Regions from separate parts of the Cytobacillus sp. QJM3NY_8 genome, predicted to be linked through region 3. Evidence: predicted binding sites of a transcription regulator. Region 3 holds the regulator's gene; each other region holds the start of a gene.

Region 1 (6,773 bases), 1.1 Mb from region 3:
TTATCCTGGAAAGGAGGTAAAAAAGAAGCTGGCAGCCATCGAGGCTGCCAGCTTCTTTTTAGCGATTCTGCGAATATTGCTCAAGCTCCTGCTGCATCTCCCGCAGCTGTGCCTGTTCAGCCGCCGTGGAATTGGCAAACGCGGAACTTAAAGCATTTTTCGCACGGGAAACAGTTTCTTCGCCTGCAGAACTTTTAGCTATTTCCACATATTTTCTGGCTTCCTGAAATAATCTGTTTCCCATCGTTATATTCCTCCGAGGGATGATTCTTTCACATTAGCTAATTTTTGGGCTTCCGCCTCTGCATAGGTCATGTGGTACGGGATACGTTCATCATGCTTACTAACAGTATCAACACCCTGTTGTACGAAGCGTTTTGATTTATTACGTTTACCCATTCGAATCCCCTCCATGAAAGAGTTTAAAGCAGCATTGTGCTGCTCCATCCCTTAGTATGCTCTAAAGGAATGATTTAAAAAGGGAATTTAAAGGACTGGTTGCCATTAAATTTCTTTTGGTCATTTGCTTATAGTGCTTTAAGGTTTAATAATTCATTTAAATAGATTCCGATTCCATCCTCCTCGTTGGTTAAGGTGACTTCATTGGCAATATTTTTCACCTGGTCAATAGCATTGCCCATGGCAATCCCGTAGCCTGCATATTCAAGCATTTCAAGATCATTGTCTTCATCACCGAAAGCTATGATCCGCTCAGGCGGTATTTGGAAGTAATCAGCTGCTTTTTGGAGGCCAACAGCTTTATTCAGCCCTGTTTTTACGATTTCAATGACATGCCATGGAGCCGCCCAGCGACGGTGATCAATCACTTCGGCATGGACTTCGGAAAGATGGGCTCTAATTGTTTTTACATGTTCTTCATCTGTGTGGATCAGCATGCTTGTCGGATTATCATTAAGATAATTGCGTAAATCTCCAGTCGTAATTTTGGGATCGCCAAAACCGAAGATATCCAGAAGCTTTTCATCATGGTAATGCAGGTAAACATCATCTATAACTTCTGCTACAATATTATGCACTGTATAGCTATTAACGGCTTCTACAATTTCCTTTGCAACGTTCATTTGCAGAGGTGTATGATAAACTCCCCAATTATGATCTTTAGGATGATGTATGTAAGCACCATTGAAATTGACAATTGGCGTAGTCAATCCCATTTCACGATAATAAATTTCGCTGGAGCGAAATGGCCTTCCGGTGGCAATCATCACTTCATGTCCTTGTTCGCGTGCCTTTTGAATAATCATTTTAGTTTTAGCTGAGATGGTTTTGTCATCTTTTAATAATGTTCCATCAAGGTCCAGTGCAATTAAATGTTTTTCTGCCATAAGATCTCCTTCTAAGCGCTCAGCACTTTTTTATAAGAATTTAACTGCAGTTTACGCACTGCAGTCAATTGCTTATCTTGAAGTATGCCCCGCTTTTCTTTTAAGTGTAAAGGTTTTGGAAAAAAAAAGTCTACATGTTAAACTGAAAATATAGAAAGAATTTACATCAAAACAAGAGCGTAAGCTTTTACAAAATCATTTTATACATATATGTTATCAATATTATTATAATTTTGTAAAAAAATTCACTTGTGCCCTAACAGATTTAGGAGGAAGAACTGTGGTTGTTATTGAACATAAGCATATCAAAGAAATTCCTGTTCTTGAACTGGCCAGACAGGAAGTAAAAGGGGAACGCTTGCCTTTTATTATTTTCGTTCATGGCTTTACGAGTGCCAAAGAACATAATCTGCATTATGCCTATCTGCTAGCTGAAAAAGGGTTCAGGGTGGTGCTTCCAGACACCTTGCTTCATGGGGAAAGATCTGAAGGTTTATCAGGCAGCGATTTAAATTTCAGGCTATGGGATATTGTTCTAAATACAATTGCGGAATTGAACATAATCAGGGATGTCTATGAGGATGCAGATCTGATCGACAAGGGAAGAATAGGGCTTGTGGGCACCTCCATGGGAGGAATAGTCACTTTGGGCGCCTTGACCCAGTATGAGTGGGTCAAAGCTGCAGTAAGCCTTATGGGTATGCCGTATTATGAAAAATTTGCTCAGCTTCAGCTGGATGAATTGAAGAAGAATAATATTAAAATTCCGCTTTCCAGCGAAGAACTAGCAGATCTGCTGGGGACTTTAAGGGAGCGGGATCTAAGTCTTCAGCCTGAAAAACTTGGAGGAAGGCCACTTATGTTCTGGCATGGCAAAAAAGACCCGGTTGTTCCTTATTCCTATACATACCAATTTTATGAGACCATCCAGCCCTTATATAGTGACTCACCTGAAAACCTCATGTTTATATCAGATGAACAGGCGGGGCACAAAGTAAGCAGGGAAGGGCTGCTGGAAACGGTTAAATGGTTTGGGGAACATCTATAACCAACATTTTTTCAATTCATTTAAATATTTGTTAAGATAAAGATAAAGTAAATAATGAAGGAGTGCTGCAGAAATGGACCAGGATTTAAAAGACAGCATCATGGGTGCACTTGAACTTGTTGTTGACCCGGAGCTGGGGATAGATATTGTGAACTTAGGCTTAGTATATGAGGTGAAAATGGAAGAGGAAGGTAAAGCCGTGGTAGATATGACTCTTACTTCCATGGGGTGTCCTTTGGCAGGAACAATTGTTGAGCAAGTAAAGTCAGCATTGGCTGATATTCCCGAAGTAAAGGACACTGAAGTGAACATTGTCTGGAACCCGCCTTGGTCTAAAGACAGAATGTCCCGCTATGCAAAAATTGCACTTGGCGTACAATAAGATTGAATCTTAAAAACAGCAGGATTATTTTCCTGCTGTTTTTTTATGCCCTTGCTTTAATTCCTTTGAACACATCTCTGTAAATTCTTTGAAAATGAGCATTGTATGTGAGGTAGTTCACTTATTTAACATGCCGATTATCCTATACTAACGATGGAAAGACAAAATTGCGTTGATGAAACATCCAGGACCTGTGGCTGTTAAGGAGGCATCTCAAATGGGATTTGATAGAGATTTTAATAAAGACCCTTTTATTGTGATATGGGAATTAACAAGGGCATGCCAGCTAAAATGTCTGCATTGCCGTGCGGAAGCGCAATACAGGAGAGATCCGCGAGAGCTTTCCTTTGATGAAGGGAAGTATTTGATTGACCAAATCAAGGAAATGAACAACCCTATGCTTGTTTTTACGGGTGGTGATCCATTAATGAGGCAGGATGTATTCGACATTGCCGAATATGCTGTAAAAAAAGGCGTGCGTGTGTCAATGACGCCCAGTGCGACACCGAATGTAACAAAAGAAGCTATTGAAAAAGCCAAAGAGGTCGGCTTAGCTCGATGGGCTTTCAGCCTTGATGGGCCAAAAGCGGAAATCCATGACCATTTTAGAGGTACTGCCGGTTCCTTTGATTTAACGATCGAAAGGATTAAATATTTGCACGAGCTTGAAATTCCAGTCCAGATTAATACAGTTATTTCGCGTTATAATATCGATTATCTTGAGGAAATGGCTAAAGTTGTAGAAGAACTCAAATGTGTTCTTTGGAGTGTGTTCTTCCTCGTCCCAACAGGGAGAGGGCAGGAAACAGATATGATTTCTCCGGTTGAACATGAGATGGTATTTACATGGCTGTATAACTTAAGCAAAAAAGTTACTTTCGATATCAAGACAACAGCTGCCCAGCATTACCGCCGAGTGGTCATTCAGCAAAAAATGAAGGAAGCGAAGGCTCAGAATGAGGACATTCAATATCTCGATGCACTTACACAGCAAGGGCTAACGGGTTCTATAGATGGTTTAGGCAGGGCTCCTAAAGGTGTGAATGACGGAAATGGATTTGTTTTCATTTCACATATTGGGGATGTTTATCCTAGCGGGCTTCTGCCTGTTAAAGCAGGGAATGTAAGGGAACAGCCACTTGCTGAAATATACAGGGAATCGCCAATTTTTAAAGACCTCAGAAATCCTGATAAATATAAAGGGAAATGCGGACAATGCGAGTTCCGTTATGTATGCGGGGGATCCAGGTCACGGGCATTTGCCATGACAGGGGATTATATGGAAAGCGAGCCGTTTTGTGTTTATATTCCAAAGGCACTTAGAAAGAAAGCGGCAAAATCATAAAAGAAAGGGAGTGCCGTTCGGATGCACTCCTACTCGATGCTGCAATATACGGCAGGGCAGTTTTCACAGCCTATTTCATTTTTTAAATATTCAAGATCTTTGACTGTGATTTTTCCATTTAGAATGGTAATGATGCTGTCTTTTTTCAGTTCACCCAGTATCCGGTTGGTGCTTTCCCTGGATGTGCCGCAGAAATTCCCAAGCTCTTGATTCGTAAGGGGCAGATCAATGAGTATGCCATCCTTAACTTTTATGCCATAGCTGTTAGTCATTCTGATAAGGGTTGAATACAGGGCACCTTTTTTTCCGTTAAGGACGAGATCTCTAAATTTGGTCTGAGTATTACGAAAGTGGTCGCTCATCCATTTCATAAATTCATAAGCCAATGTGCTATTTTTAAATATCTCCTTTTCCAGGACATCTTTTTTTATCACAGCTACTTCGCCAGCTTCAAGAACTAAAGCATTCAATAAATATTTAGGGTTACTGGTAAATAGGGTAAGCTCGCCAATAATTTCATTTTCTCCGCATAACCTGAAGGTAAGTTCTCTGCCATCAGCTGTTATCTTGCTGATTTGTATCTTGCCTGAAAGTATAATATAAAGTTCAGCAGCATCCATACCTTCCTGAAAAATGTAAGCCCCTTTGGAGGTTTTCATACGCCGGTCTGCAAAATGAAGAAGCTCTTTAATCTCAATGGAATGTGTCGGTTTAATGGCTGTGCGAGCCATATTAATCCTCCTTCATAAAACAACTGTCTTTTTTCACAATAATATCATTTGTATAGTGAAAACATTGCCGGCTTTTGTGTCTTTATTGTGGCATTTTCTATTGAAATGGTGTGTCTTTGTTATTATATAAACAATTCCCTATTAACATTGAAACGATTGTATGTTCTAATAGTAGAAGCCCTTAATTTGAGATACCGGGTTATTTCTGTTATTTTAAGGGAAAGGCTAAAATATACATCTGTATAGAAAGCTTATTTAAGTCACTCTTTATATGGAGTTGAACGAAATGGCTAAAACAATCGTTAAAGATAAATTGAATAGACCTTTAAGAGATCTTCGTATTTCTGTCATTGACCGCTGTAATTTCCGCTGTCAATACTGCATGCCGGCAGAAGTCTTCGGCCCGGATTTCGCTTTCCTTCCAAAAAATGAACTTCTGAGCTATGAAGAAATTGAACGGCTGGCTAAAATTTTTGTAAGCCTTGGCGTGGAGAAGATCAGGTTAACAGGCGGAGAACCTCTTATGAGAAAGGATATGCCTAAACTTGTAAAAATGCTTTCAGACATTGAGGGCTTAAAAGATATAGGTCTTACCACAAATGGTGTATTGCTGCCCAAACATGCGAAAGATTTAAAGGAAGCAGGGCTGGTGAGGGTTAACATCAGTCTGGACAGTTTGGATGATGAGCTGTTTGGAAAAATAAACGGACGCAATGTGGGTGTCAAACCAGTTCTTAAAGGAATCGAGGCAGCAAAAGAAGCAGGGCTTGGCGTCAAGCTTAATATGGTTGTTAAAAAAGGCCTGAATGATTCTGAAATTGTCCCGATGGCTAAGTTCTGCAAAGATAACGGCTTACAGCTCCGCTTTATTGAATACATGGATGTCGGCAGTACAAACGGCTGGAAGATGGACGAGGTTGTTACCAAAAAAGAAATTTATGACACTTTAAAGGAACATTATTTATTGGAACCGGTAGATCCGGATTATTTCGGAGAGGTTGCCAAGCGATACCGTTATAAGGATACTGATGTAGATGTTGGGTTTATTACATCTGTTTCTGAATCTTTCTGTTCAAGCTGCACACGTTCAAGATTGTCAGCAAACGGCCAAATTTTTACATGCCTATTTAATGGAGAAGGACATGATCTGAAGGGATTTATGAGAAAAGGCGCCACGGATGAAGAAATTACTGATCGGATTGTTAATATTTGGAACGGCAGAAAAGACAGATATTCAGACGAACGGACTGAAGAGACCATTGCCAGCAGGAAAAAAATTGAAATGTCCTATATTGGAGGATAAAAAAAGCATGCTTTGCTTTGTCACGAGAAATGGACATAGGCGGGCAGGCTTTTTATTTTGTCGTTCAGACTGCAAAAAAACTGCAGCCGTTATTGGCTGCAGATCGTAATGTTTATAAATATCTTGGAAAAAGAATGTTATTCTCAAGGTGAACATGCATGAAGGTTTGGCTTTCCAGATCTTCCAGCCGCTTATACACTAGACGGTACGATCCGCATGCATCTGAAGGTGGAGTATAATCAGATGTAATTTCTCTTAATTCCTTTAAAATTGAACCTGCATGATCATGCTCTTTCTCAAGCTCCCGGATATAGCTGATGATTTCTTTGCGATTTTCAACCTGAGGATCTTCAAGCTTCAGGAGCATTGGAAAAACTGACTCTTCCTCTTTAGAAGTATGTTCAAGAAGCTCATGCTTCAGCTCAAAGAATAATTGGTGGACTTTTAAAAGCTCCTCATGGCTTTCTCCATGGACTCTTGAAACCTTTGTTACATACGGGCTTAATAGCGATAGTTCCTCCTCAAGAGGACGATGATATCGATTGATCACATGTTCAATAATGTCTTCTGATGCACTGTCTGTCCAAACCTCTAAATCATCGGTTTGGTTTTCCTTCT
Region 2 (6,773 bases), 510 kb from region 3:
TTTACTACGCGGCCGATTAGTTCTTCACCAACCGGTACCTCCATGATGCGGCCCGTACGGCGTACTTCATCGCCTTCACGGATTTCTGTAAATGGTCCTAAAATGATAATACCGACGTTATTTTCTTCAAGGTTTTGTGCCATACCCATAACGCCGTTTGAAAATTCAACAAGTTCTCCAGCCATGACATTGTCGAGGCCATGAGCACGAGCGATACCGTCACCAACAGAGATAACCGTACCTACATCACTCACTTGAATTTCCGACTGATAGTTTTCGATTTGCTTTTTTATCAGCGCACTGATTTCTTCAGCATTGATGCTCATGAGTTTCACCCCTATCTACGAATCTTAGCCTAATAATTGACGTTCAAGACGCTCAAGCTTCCCGCGCAAGCTGCCGTCGAAAATCCGGTTTCCGATTCGAAGCTTGATGCCGCCGAGCAAGTTAGTATCAACTATATTGTCAATACGAAGTGATTTTTTTCCAACCTTAGCTGCAAATGACACAGATAATGCTTCCTTCTCTGCTTCAGTCAGCGGACGAACAGTGTATACTTTCGCATCCGCAATCCCTTTTTTGTCATTCGCAAGGCTTATAAAATGATCTGCCACATCAGAGATATGATCTTCTCGGTGGCGTTCAATTAGTATCATTAACGTATTTAATACAAACGTGTTCACAGATGCAAATGCGTCTTTTAAAATCTCTTTTTTCTTCTCAATTGAAAGCTTTGGAGATTTCAATACAGACTTTAAATCTGAGTTATTAGTTACTACTTCTTTCACTGCACGAAGCTCTTCTTCCATTTGGTCAAGAAGCTGGTGTTCATTCGCAAGCTGGAAAAGAGCCAACGCGTAGCGCTTTGCTACTGTGGAGCCCGTCATCGCTTTTCTCCTGCCTCTTGAATGTATTCATTGATCAGCTTTTCTTGATCAGCTGCGCTTAATTCCTTCTCAATAACCTTGGAAGCAATTAGGACAGACAATGAAGCGACCTGCTCGCGGATAGCGGCAACCGCCTGTTCTTTCTGCTGCTCGATTTCAAGCTTAGCAGATTCCTTAATGCGTTCAGACTCAGTGCGGGCAGCCGCAATGATTTCCTCACGCTGCACGTCGCCTTGTTTCTTCGCATTTTCGATAAGGCCCTGTGCTTCTGTACGTGCTTCTTTTAAAAGATTTCTTTGCTCTTCTAAAAGTTTTTTTGCTTCTGTACGGCTTTCTTCTGCCGCTTGGATTTCACTGGCAATATGCTCTTCACGCTGCTGCATAATGCCCATTAAAGGACCCCACGCGAATTTTTTCAGCAATGCCAACAAGATGATGAACATGATCAGCTGGTACAAAATGTCCCCGCCGTTAAAACCGCCGCCTGCAGCGCCTAATACTAGACTGTTTGTTAACACCCTCGATTCACTCCCTTCAAGAGTTGTTCCACTTATGAAACGGAGTCATATGCATGATTCCGAATTAGTTTTAAGGTAAAAAAACATAAAGGAATGGCGAAGGTTCATAGAATGATCTTCGCCATTTAGAACGATTGGTACAGTATTAATTAACCGCCGATAACCATGAACGCGATAACAACGCCGATGATCGGAACAGCCTCTACTAACGCAACCCCGATGAACATTGTAGTTTGAAGCATACCGCGAGCTTCTGGCTGGCGAGCCATACCTTCAACTGTTTTTGATACGATAAGACCGTTACCGATACCGGCACCTAGTGCTGCTAAACCGATTGCAATTGCTGCTGCTAAAAGACCCATTATTGAGTTCCTCCTTAAATTGTATGAAAATTTATTTGTTTAAAATGTTTTGTCCATGAAATGAACAGGTATATATTAATGGTCATGGCTCACTTTGTGTGCCATATAAACCATTGTTAACATACAGAAAATGAATGCCTGGATAGATCCGACAAAGATTGAGAATCCTTGCCATACAAGTGTCGGCAGGATTGCTGCAAGCATTCCGCCTACACCGGCGTGAGCCAGTCCTCCGACAAGCAATGTCAGCAGGATTTCACCTGCATAGATATTACCGTAAAGACGAAGTCCCAACGTCAGAGTGTTTGCAAACTCTTCAATGATTTTCAATGGGAACAAGAAAGGCATTGGCCTGATAAAATCCCGGCCGTATTCTCCTACTCCTTTAAGCTTTACGCCATAGTAATGCGAAAGCCCAACAACCATTGCCGCTAATGTTAATGTGATAACAGGATCGGCTGTCGGCGATTTCCACCATAAAGTGTGATCATAAGTGATTGCGAACGGAAGTCCGAGCATGTTTGAAACAAAGATATACATGATCAGGGTTAATCCAAGGATGTGGAATCTTCCGCCTGTCTTCCAGTCCATCGTGCTGTTAATGATATTCTTAACAAAATCCATAATCCATTCGAAGAAATTTTGCATCCCCGTTGGTTTCATGGCCAATCGACGGGTTGAAAGCAAAGCAATAATGAAAACAATAGCACTTGCCACTGTAATCATCAGTACGTTTGATAAGTTAAAATTCAATCCTAAAAAGTCCACTATAGGAGCTTCATGATGCAATAGTGTTCACCTCTCTTCCCGCTATTTACGTAATTGAAAAGATTGAAGAAAATAATCTATCATAATGACAATATAGGATGTCATTAATCCAAATACCACACTGATCAGATGCAGCTTATCCGGATATTCCAGAGCGATCATCACAGCAAATACTGCTGTAGCCATTCTGGATACCGTTCCAAGTGAACGCACCTTCTCGCCTCTCTCGACTGCCTCTCCAAACTGCAGCGCCTTTCGTGAAATCAGCCACAAATTGAACAGGCTTAAGCTTGTACCAAATATCAAGCCCAGAAAAATAGATTGATAAGGTGTAAACCCCCAGCCGAGAACGTATACAGACAACAAAAGGAATATGTATTTTCGCTGTCTTTGAAAAGTTACTTTGATTTCCGGCATGATGTTCATTCTCCTGTGAAGAAATGTTGGATTAAGCGAAGCATGGCGTAAATCCCGGCGCCCAGTCCAATGAACAAACCGACCAATAGGAATAACGGCTCTGTTCCTGCCTTGCTGTCAAGCCACCTTCCGGCGAAAATGCCAATGAGCGTGGAACCTACTAACTGAGAAAGAATGGCGGACATTAAGGCCATCGCCTTAAATGGGTTGCGGTCTTTTTGACGCATAAAAACGCATCCTCCCTTAAGAGAATGGTAAGTGGGTTTTGAGGCCATAATTAATCATATTAACATCATGCAGAAGTGGGAAATATGTCTGCACAAATATTTTGAAAACCCTATCATCTTTTACCCTTTGTAAGCATACAATAGGGCTTTGTCAATGTCAATGCGTTTGGAGTGAAAAAGTTCACAAACAAAAAGGTAAAAATATGGTATGTTCACATATTTATCACATTTAATTTTTGGATATCTATTGAAAAAGGAGCGAGTTTCTGCATCGCTCCTGAAAACGCTTTAAATTAACATTATCACTTACTTTGAGTGGTCCGCTTGTTTACCGAAGGTTCCGGGTCCCCGAGCTGCCCATCCGGCCTCACAAATAGGTAGGTTTCAATCCAATCTTCCTTGCCGGCTTTTTTGGCAAACACCTTTGCAAGGTACAGCCCAGGCCCAGGAAGCTTATCTGCCGGAATTTCCTGCAGCAGCTGTCCTTTGCCTGCATTTCTTTTCCAGTCAAGATATCCCATGAAGCGGAGGCTTTCCGAATCAAACATGGCAATTCCGAACTCTTCTGCCCCGCCAGGAAGATACACTTCATAGCGATACGTGCCCGGCTTATCTCCTTTGCCCAGTCCGAATCCCATCACCCTTGGATAATCCGGCTCTTCAAGCACATAAAGATAGGGAATTCTGATGCTTTCGGCACCTGCCTTCATAAGCAGGTACCCATCATAGATCTTTTTCTTTAAAAGAGTCGGGTCTGCCGACATTTTGATTTCCACCTTTTTCTTATCACCTGGGTTTAATTGAAATGTCATAGGCATTTCCCAATTGATGCCCTGTGCCTTATAAGGTACAGAAAAGGAGTAGGTCTGCGTTTTCTCACTAATATTTTCAACCGCTATAAAACTGCTGTGTTCATGCAGCCTGTCCGCGATCTGAAATTTCCCAAACTGCAGAGAGGCCGGGAGGACAAGCGTTTCTGCTCTCAGCGCTTGATCAAGCTGGATTCTGCCTGCTCCCTGCTCATAAGTTCTATATGTTTTTCCTTCTGTATTCATAAGAAGCTTAGCCGTATTCATAAGTACTGCCTTAATCCGTTCCGGCCCCCATTCGGGATGAGCCTGTTTCAGGATGGCACAGGCCCCTGCGACGTGCGGAGCGGCCATGCTAGTCCCCTGCAGCGGCAGGTAACCGCCAGGAATGGTGCTATTTATGGCGACTCCAGGTGCCACAACATCCGGCTTGATTTCCCATGTTGATGTAACGGGTCCGCGGGAACTGAAGTCAGCCAGGATATCCCTTTCTTCTATTATATTAGTCCGGGCAAGGAGTCTTCCTTCATTAATGTTCTTCTTGAGCTCCTCTCCTTCTTCCTTTGATAACGCCGCTACTGGAATTGGAACACCACTGTCCAGATTGCCAAAGAACCTGCCTTTTGTATTATTAAAAATAATGATTCCCTCTGCTCCTGCTTCCATTGCATGGACTGCCTTATCAGTAAACGTTAGTTCCCCTCGTTCCACTAATACCATTTTCCCTTTGGCATTCTTCAATTCTTCAGGATGACCGAGTCCTCCATCGACCAATTCAAAGGATCGGTCAAATTCCCAATCCTTTGAACCCTGCAGCAAATCAAGACGAATTTCCCGCCCGCCCATGCTCAAAAATGGCACCTTCATTGTTGGTGTTGAGGCTCCTACAGAAATGGCCTTCGAGGCTGTTCCCGGTGATCCGACCGTCCAAATATTCGGACCCGAATTGCCCGATGAAGTGACAGCCGTTATTCCCTTTTCAACTGCTTTATTAAGGGCCATGCTTATCGGAAGGTCAGGTCCGTTCACGTTATTTCCCAAGGAAAGGTTTAACACATCAACTTTATCCTTTATTGCCTGTTCGATGGCCGCTATCACCTGTTCTGTTGTTCCGCTGCCGCCTGGTCCGAGAGCCCGGTAGGCGATAATGGTTGCTTCTGGTGCAACCCCTTGAATTCTGCCATTTGCCGCAATGATTCCCGCAACGTGAGTGCCGTGCAGTGTGCCTTGTCCCCCTGCAGCTTTTGTTTCCATCGGATCCTTATCATTATCCACCAGATCATGTCCACCGCCATAGCTCCTTCGCAAGTCTGGATGATTATAATCGATGCCGGTGTCGATTACGCCTACTTTCACACCCTTGCCTGTGAGGCGCTGATTATCTCTGTCATAATAGCCTCTGGCATTAATGCCGCCAATCAGCTTGATATTGTCATCGGAATGTACATGATAGGTATTAACCGGTGAAACAGAAGATACTGACTCTATCTTTTGCAGGCTTTGCAATGCAGATTGCTTTCCTATAACTGAAAAGCCGTTCAACGCCTGATTGAATGTATGCCTAATTTGCAGATCAGGATTTTGATCTATCATTTTCTTAATCCCCTGTTCGTTCTTCGCATCTTTCAGAACGACGATAGCCACTTTTTCTATATCAGGTGGCTCTTCCGGAATAGGAGGGTGTGAAAATGTCCGGGCCAAAACAGTACTTTGACTCCAAAAGAAGGATATGAATGTTAAGATCAGCAAGAATTTTTTCATAAGATAACCCACCCTCTTTTTGTTTTAGGGTGGGCTGAATAGGTGCCATGTATGCGTAAATTGATATAAAATAAACGGCTAGTTCAAGGATTCATAAACAATATTAGCTACTTCTTTTGAAAGTGCTCCTGTGCTGCGGTATGATCCGCTTGGTAAAGGACCATTGTTTTGTTTGTTCGTCAGCAGGATAATCTGGAGGTTTTCCTTTGGATCTACAATAACCTGGGTTCCAGTAAAACCAGTATGGCCAAAGGCTATGTCAGAATAGTGATCTCCCATATACCAGCTTTTATCCAGCTCCCAGCCATATCCCTGGCCAAAGCGCTGAGGAGAGGTAAAGATATCAATCACTTCTTTATCATACATTTTGGTTTTTCCATATGTTCCGCCATTTAACATGGTCTGGCCCAATACGGCAAGGTCCCTTGCTGTCGAAAATAAACCAGCATGGCCAGCAATACCTTTATTGCCATAGAAGCTATTCCCATCATTAACTTCTCCAATTAGTGTGTAATTTCTCCAGTATTTAAACATATCCGGACTTTCTTCAACATAGTACCCAAAATTAGGGTCATCAATCATTTTATATTCATAAGGATTCCCCCAGGAAGTAGCTGCAATTTTATGTTTGAAATGTTCAGGAGGAGTAAACATCGTATCATGCATTTTTAAGGGATTATATATATTTTCCTCTAAGTATTTATCCAATTTTTGTCCACTTATCTCTTCAATTAAAAAACCCAACATCATAAAGCTAAAATCGCTATATCTTCTGTCCGTTCCAGTCGGGTATTCAAGGGGCAGCTGGTTTATATAACTCAGAACCTCTTCCGAATTGTCAGCATATAGGTATGTCGGTTTCCAAGGAGTCAATCCTGAGGTGTGTGTCAGCAAGTCGGCTATTGTAATATCTTCTTTTCCACGCTGAGCAAACTCAGGTATATATTCAGATACCTTGTCATTGACTGAAAGTTCACCGTCACTTACCAGTTTCATAATGCCCTGAGTTGTTCCCATCACCTTC
Region 3 (6,773 bases):
CTTTCTCCAATCCTTCTATTTGCACTTCAATTTCTTCCATTCTTCTTTTTCGTTGGCGTTCGAGCTTTTTGGCTTCTTTATCCTGCTGATAATTATTTTTGTCCTGCTTAACAGGCTGTGATGCCGTGGATTCATCTTGCTCATTAAGTGCAAGCAGTTCCTCTTGTTCCTGCTTTTTTTCCACATAATAATCATAATCGCCGAGATACTCTGTTGCCCCAATACTGGAAAGTTCAACTACCTTTGTTGTGATTCTGTTGATAAAATATCGGTCATGAGATACAAAGAGAATCGTTCCAGGATAATTGATCAATGCATTTTCAAGAATTTCTTTGCTATCCAGATCCAAATGGTTTGTAGGCTCGTCGAGGATTAAGAAATTGGCTTTCTGCATCATAAGCTTCGCAAGCGCAAGACGTGCCTTTTCACCGCCGCTCAGTGTTGAAACAGTTTTAAGAACATCATCACCAGAGAAAAGAAAGTTCCCAAGTATTGTCCGGATTTCCTTTTCCGGTTTTAGCGGGTATTCATCCCATAATTCGTTCAGGACTCTTTTATTGCTGGTGAGTTCCGCCTGTTCCTGGTCATAGTAGCCAATTGTCACATTGGAACCGTACTGTATCTCCCCGGAAAAAGAAGAGATCTTTTTGATGATGGTTTTGAGCAAGGTGGATTTGCCAATTCCATTGGGCCCCACCAGTGCAATGCTGTCACCTCTTGCCAGTCGCAGTGAAATATTCTCGCTCACTATCTCTTCATAGCCAATAGCAAGAGAATGTATATTTAAAACCTCATTGCCTGATTGCCGTTCAATGTCAAAGCCAAAAGAAGCTGATTTCTCGTCTCCCAGCGGCCTGTCCATCACGTCCATTCTGGCAAGCTGCTTTCTGCGGCTTTGTGCCCTTTTGGTTGTGGAAGCACGGGCAAGATTTCGCTGGATAAAATCCTGCAGCTTAGCGATCTCTTCCTGCTGTTTCTCGAATTGCTTCATTTCTCTTTCAAAGTTAGCCGCTTTTTGATCGAGATAGGAACTGTAGTTTCCTGGGTACTTTCTTATTTGGCGGCGGGAAATCTCGTAAACCTGGGAAACGACCTTATCAAGGAAATATCGGTCATGGGATACGATTAGAATGGCACCGTTGTATCCCTGCAGGTACTGTTCGAGCCATGATAATGTTTCAATATCCAGGTGGTTGGTAGGCTCGTCCAGTATTAAGATATCAGGCTTTGTCAGCAAAAGTTTACCAAGGGCCAATCTGGTACGCTGTCCGCCGCTCAATGATGAAATTTTAGTGTCATAGCCCATTGAGCTGAAGTTGAGTCCGTGGAGAATGGAACGGATATCTGCCTCATATTGATAGCCGCCATTTTCTTTGAAATCAACCTGAAGCTTGTCGTATTCTTTTAAGATGCGTTCATAGGCATCAGAGTTATTTAGGACATCAGGGTCTGCCATTTGTTCTTCAAGGCTGCGAAGCTGTTTTTCCTGCTTCTGCAGATGACTAAAAACAGTCAGCATTTCATCCCAAATGGATAACTCTGATTCCAGGCCGGTATTTTGTGCAAGATAGCCAATTGTTACTTCCTTTGGCTTTATAATCTCACCGGAGTCATATGTCATTTGTCCGGCAATAATTTTCAAAAGGGTGGACTTTCCTGCACCATTGCGCCCTACTAGCGCAATCCTGTCCCTGGTTTGTACTTCAAGCTTTATATTGGTTAAAATGGGATCAGCGCCAAAATTTTTCGCCAGCTGATTGACTTGTAATAGTATCATGTTCTTTCACCTCGGGTATAGAGTAAGTGTAACTCATTCATATATGTTCGGCAATAAAGGAGACAGGACTATAATCCCTTCTGCAGGGCATTCAATCAAGACAAAAGGCAAATAAATATGTGAGGAACAATACAAAGCACATACAAAGTAACAGAAAAATAGTGTATGATTTTGAAGAGAGGTGTTTTGAATGGCGGATTTTACTCATTTTAATCAAGAGGGCAGGGCAAAAATGGTGGATGTCAGCGATAAACCTGAAACGGCAAGAACAGCCATTGCTCAATCAAGTATTACTCTTAATCAGGAGATATACGAAAAGATAACATCCAACTCTATGAAAAAAGGGGATGTACTCGCTGTTGCACAAACTGCAGGCATTATGGCGAGCAAGAAAACATGGGACATTATTCCGATGTGCCATCCGCTGCCGCTTAAGGGCGTGGACATTTCATTTTCATGGAAGGCGGAAGAGGAAGAGTATGTCCTGATCATTACTGCTTCTGTAAAAACGAAGGGAAATACGGGTGTGGAAATGGAAGCGTTAACAGCCGCTTCTGTCTGTGCGCTGACCGTTTATGACATGTGCAAGGCTGTAGATAAAGGAATGGTGATTGGGCCAACCTTTTTAATAGAGAAAACAGGCGGAAAAAACGGAGATTTTAAAAGAAATTAATTCATCATAAGAAATGGGGATGGACGAATGGCCAATGAACCAATTAAGATACCGCAGGCAACAGCTAAACGGCTGCCTTTATACTACCGCTTTCTAAAAAACCTTCACTCATCAGGCAAACAAAGAGTCTCTTCAGCAGAATTGAGTGAGGCGGTAAAGGTAGATTCTGCAACAATCCGCCGCGATTTTTCGTACTTTGGTGCGTTAGGAAAAAAAGGATATGGATATAATGTGAATTACCTGCTGGGCTTCTTTCGGAAGACTCTTGACCAGGATGAGCTGACTAAAGTAGCTTTGATCGGGGTAGGGAATTTAGGAACAGCCTTTCTTAACTATAATTTTCTTAAAAATAATAATACCAAAATAGAAGTAGCCTTTGATGTTGATGAGAGTAAGGTTGGCACGAAAATCGGTGATGTACCGGTCCATCATATGGATGACCTTGAAGAAGTTATTATAAATAATAATATTCAGGTGGCGATTTTAACGGTGCCGGCACCGCCTGCCCAGGCTATTACCGATCGGATGGTGAATGCGAAAATAAAAGGAATCCTTAATTTTACACCTGCGAGGCTCACTGTGCCAGCCTCGATTCGGATTCACCATATCGATCTGGCAGTAGAATTGCAGTCACTGGTTTATTTTCTGAAAAACTATCCGGAAGAAATGTAAAAAAATGAGCCTTTTGGGGGCTCATTTTTTTATTTTATTTTTCATTTTAAAATGCAGGCCAACCATCCGCAGTCCGGTGCCAAAATCGAATGTGGCAATTATAATCAGAAAATAAGTAAAGAATCCCCAGGTTTCTTCACGCTGGGTATTCTGTATGGCTATAAAAGTGAAAAGGCATCCGAGAAGGATGTAAATAAAGCCTGAAAACAAAGGTGTGCTTCTCATCAAAATCCCCCAGTAAGTTTAAAACTCTGCAAAGCATTTCCCTATGCTAGAAAAAGCTGATAAAGCTCTGCATTTTTTCCATTTCTTCTAACCATTTTTGCATATTATCCTGATTCAGCTGGATAACCGCAACAAAGGTGTTCATCGCCACATGGGCAAAAATCGGCACAATAATCCGCTTCGTTTTGACATATAAGAAAGCAAAGGTGAACCCCATTGCCGAGTACAGCAGTACATGTTCAGGCTCGAAATGGGCAAGTGCAAAAATGACTGAGCTGATCAGGGCCGATAAGAAGAAGTTGAAGCGCTTATGGAGAGAACCGAAAATAACTTTTCTAAAGACAATCTCCTCAAGTATTGGCCCAATGACCGAACTAATTAAGATAACGATTGGCGATGCTTCAATAATCCGGATAATCTGCTGCGTATTCTCAGATCCCATTTCAATCCCAATCATATTTTCAATGCTGGCAGCAGTAGCTTGAGCGATCAGGGCCAAAAATATACCCCCAACTGCCCAGCCCGCTGAGCTTGCTGCGGAAGATGCATCCCTATTCAGGCCTTTTTTCATCTCTTTTCTTAATAATAGAAGCGTAATGATCAGTGTAACCGTAAAACTGATGACAAGCCAGTAGGCTACAGCCAGGATCTGCATGTTTTCGGGGTTCTGTCCAAGGGCATCTGCAATAAATAACACAAGCGGAACGCCAAACAAACTGGACAGCTGCATGGCAATATAAGCTATTAATATAAACCAATATTCCTTCTTCAAAATGTTATACTCCTTATTCTGAGTGTTGGAAAACAAGTCCTAAAGCCATTGTACTCTTAATAAGGAGCGGGTTTCAAATATCAGCATCAAAGCAGGAAAATACTATGGGTAAAGTGAAGAGTTCCGAAGCATACTTAAGAGGTTGTCTGTGTCGAAAAATAGCGTGTATGGGCGAATGAAATTTTTTCTAAAAAATTTAAGCTTCACCCTTGCAAATAGAAATGAGATTCATTAATATAATAATTGTGTTAGCACTCATACAGAGAGAGTGCTAATAAATAAAAATATTTACATATTATTTGAGGAGGTTGTTTCACTTGTTAAAGCCACTAGGTGATCGAATTATTATCGAGCTTGTTGAAACTGAAGAAAAAACTGCAAGCGGCATCGTACTGCCGGACACTGCTAAAGAAAAGCCTCAAGAAGGTAAAGTTGTAGCTGTAGGAACTGGCCGCGTTCTTGAAAATGGTGAGCGTGTTGCCCTTGAAGTTGCTGACGGCGATCGTATCATCTTCTCAAAATATGCTGGTACTGAAGTGAAGTACGAAGGCAAAGAGTATTTAATTTTACGCGAAAATGACATTCTTGCTGTAATTGGCTAATCGCCGATCAGACGAAGATTATTAAAGAATAAAGCTAAAATTTTTGAGGAGGTTTTTATCAATGGCTAAAGAGATTAAATTTAGTGAAGAAGCTCGCCGCGCGATGCTTCGCGGTGTGGATTCCCTTGCAAATGCGGTAAAAGTAACTCTTGGACCTAAAGGACGCAACGTGGTTCTTGAGAAGAAATTCGGTTCTCCACTTATCACCAATGATGGTGTGACAATTGCGAAAGAAATCGAGCTTGAAGATGCATTCGAAAACATGGGTGCGAAGCTTGTTGCTGAAGTAGCAAGTAAAACAAATGATGTTGCCGGTGACGGTACAACAACTGCAACTGTTCTTGCTCAGGCAATGATCCGTGAAGGCCTTAAGAACGTAACTGCAGGCGCTAACCCAATGGGCATCCGCAAAGGAATCGAAAAAGCAGTTGTTACAGCTGTAGAAGAATTAAAAGCTATTTCTAAGCCAATCGAAAATAAGGAATCTATTGCTCAGGTTGCTGCAATCTCTGCTGCTGACAATGAAGTTGGCCAGCTGATCGCTGAAGCAATGGAGCGCGTTGGCAACGATGGTGTTATCACAATCGAAGAATCTAAAGGATTCACAACTGAGCTTGATGTGGTTGAAGGTATGCAATTCGACCGCGGATATGCTTCTCCATACATGGTTACAGATTCTGATAAGATGGAAGCGGTTCTTGAAAACCCTTATATCTTAATCACTGATAAGAAGATCACAAGCATCCAGGAAATCCTTCCTGTACTTGAGCAAGTTGTACAGCAAGGCAAGCCTTTATTGCTTGTAGCTGAAGATGTTGAAGGTGAAGCACTTGCTACACTAGTTGTGAATAAGCTTCGCGGAACTTTCAACGCGGTAGCAGTAAAAGCTCCTGGCTTCGGTGACCGCCGCAAAGCTATGCTTGAAGATATCGCGATCCTGACTGGCGGTGAAGTAATCACTGAAGAGTTAGGCCGTGACCTTAAGTCTGCTACAATCGACTCTTTAGGACGCGCTACTAAAGTAGTTGTTACAAAAGAAAACACTACAATCGTTGAGGGTGCTGGAGACAGCGCGCAAATCGGCGGACGTGTGAACCAGATCCGCACTCAAATGGAAGAAACAACTTCTGAATTTGACCGCGAAAAATTACAAGAGCGCCTTGCTAAACTTGCTGGTGGTGTTGCAGTTGTTAAAGTTGGTGCTGCTACTGAAACTGAATTAAAAGAGCGCAAGCTTCGCATCGAAGACGCCCTTAACTCTACACGTGCTGCTGTAGAAGAAGGCATCGTTTCCGGTGGTGGTGTTGCCCTTCTAAACGTATACAATAAAGTGGCTGCTATCCAGGCTGAAGGCGATGAAGCAACTGGTGTTAACATCGTATTGCGTGCGATGGAAGAGCCTGTACGCACAATTGCTCACAATGCCGGTCTAGAAGGTTCTATCATTGTTGACCGCTTAAAGCGCGAAGCAGTTGGAACTGGCTTCAACGCTGCTACTGGCGAGTGGGTAAACATGATCGAAGCTGGTATCGTTGACCCAACTAAAGTAACTCGTTCAGCTCTTCAAAACGCTGGATCTGTTGCAGCTATGTTCTTAACTACTGAAGCAGTAGTTGCTGACAAGCCGGAAGAAAACGCTGCTCCTGCAATGCCTGATATGGGCGGCATGGGCGGCATGGGCGGCATGATGTAATTTAAAGCGTTGAACCCAACGTTTTAAATCATCATCCACCAGGACATAGGTACAGGTTTTCTTGTCCTGCTGTTCCCAAAACTGTTTATAACAAACAAAAAAGGAATTCCTATTCGGGAATTCCTTTTTTTATTTATTCTTTGTCCGAACCCCCGCCAAAAGTTTCGGGAATCATCGTGAAGCCTTCAATCACAGTATCTTCTTCCACTTCGATCATCAGATAGCGCTTGCCGTCAAAATGGACTTGTTTTACATATCGAAGATCTTGCGGGCAGATGGATATGTTGGCTGCCTTCGTGCTGATTTTTATTGATTTTGAATTAAATTTGGGCAGGACGCTGGTTGCCTTTATTTCATAT

The links. Region 3 encodes Rex, which represses fermentation and respiration genes when NADH is low (regulators of the CRP and FNR family bind a similar motif). Its sites were predicted from a motif close to TTGTGAAATATTTCACAA; they were not measured.
Region 1: a site for Rex is predicted at 2,882-2,899, ahead of AC0VZ9_RS07485 (TIGR04053 family radical SAM/SPASM domain-containing protein). Genes of this name have one in related genera too.
Region 2: a site for Rex is predicted at 3,349-3,366, ahead of AC0VZ9_RS25765 (AtpZ/AtpI family protein). Genes of this name have one in related genera too.

What each region holds. Positions count from the first base shown of each region.
Region 1 is NZ_CM149681.1:1,412,939-1,419,711, forward strand. Features, by position in the region: gene AC0VZ9_RS07455 (BsuPI-related putative proteinase inhibitor) at 1-20, shown strand, start outside; gene AC0VZ9_RS07460 (DUF3813 domain-containing protein) at 59-244, opposite strand; gene AC0VZ9_RS07465 (hypothetical protein) at 247-399, opposite strand; gene AC0VZ9_RS07470 (Cof-type HAD-IIB family hydrolase) at 528-1,346, opposite strand; gene AC0VZ9_RS07475 (alpha/beta fold hydrolase) at 1,627-2,394, shown strand; gene AC0VZ9_RS07480 (metal-sulfur cluster assembly factor) at 2,468-2,776, shown strand; gene AC0VZ9_RS07485 (TIGR04053 family radical SAM/SPASM domain-containing protein) at 2,994-4,121, shown strand; gene AC0VZ9_RS07490 (Crp/Fnr family transcriptional regulator) at 4,151-4,852, opposite strand; gene moaA (GTP 3',8-cyclase MoaA) at 5,139-6,155, shown strand; gene ric (iron-sulfur cluster repair di-iron protein) at 6,268-6,773, opposite strand, start outside.
Region 2 is NZ_CM149681.1:5,064,617-5,071,389, forward strand. Features, by position in the region: gene atpA (F0F1 ATP synthase subunit alpha) at 1-326, opposite strand, end outside; gene AC0VZ9_RS25740 (F0F1 ATP synthase subunit delta) at 351-887, opposite strand; gene AC0VZ9_RS25745 (F0F1 ATP synthase subunit B) at 884-1,405, opposite strand; gene atpE (F0F1 ATP synthase subunit C) at 1,555-1,767, opposite strand; gene atpB (F0F1 ATP synthase subunit A) at 1,843-2,556, opposite strand; gene AC0VZ9_RS25760 (ATP synthase subunit I) at 2,578-2,952, opposite strand; gene AC0VZ9_RS25765 (AtpZ/AtpI family protein) at 2,958-3,179, opposite strand; gene AC0VZ9_RS25770 (S8 family serine peptidase) at 3,482-5,749, opposite strand; gene AC0VZ9_RS25775 (serine hydrolase) at 5,828-6,773, opposite strand, start outside.
Region 3 is NZ_CM149681.1:278,320-285,092, forward strand. Features, by position in the region: gene AC0VZ9_RS01560 (ABC-F family ATP-binding cassette domain-containing protein) at 1-1,777, opposite strand, end outside; gene moaC (cyclic pyranopterin monophosphate synthase MoaC) at 1,968-2,450, shown strand; gene AC0VZ9_RS01570 (redox-sensing transcriptional repressor Rex) at 2,478-3,122, shown strand; gene AC0VZ9_RS01575 (YdiK family protein) at 3,144-3,347, opposite strand; gene AC0VZ9_RS01580 (lysostaphin resistance A-like protein) at 3,394-4,119, opposite strand; gene groES (co-chaperone GroES) at 4,437-4,721, shown strand; gene groL (chaperonin GroEL) at 4,783-6,414, shown strand; gene AC0VZ9_RS01595 (DUF4317 domain-containing protein) at 6,548-6,773, opposite strand, start outside.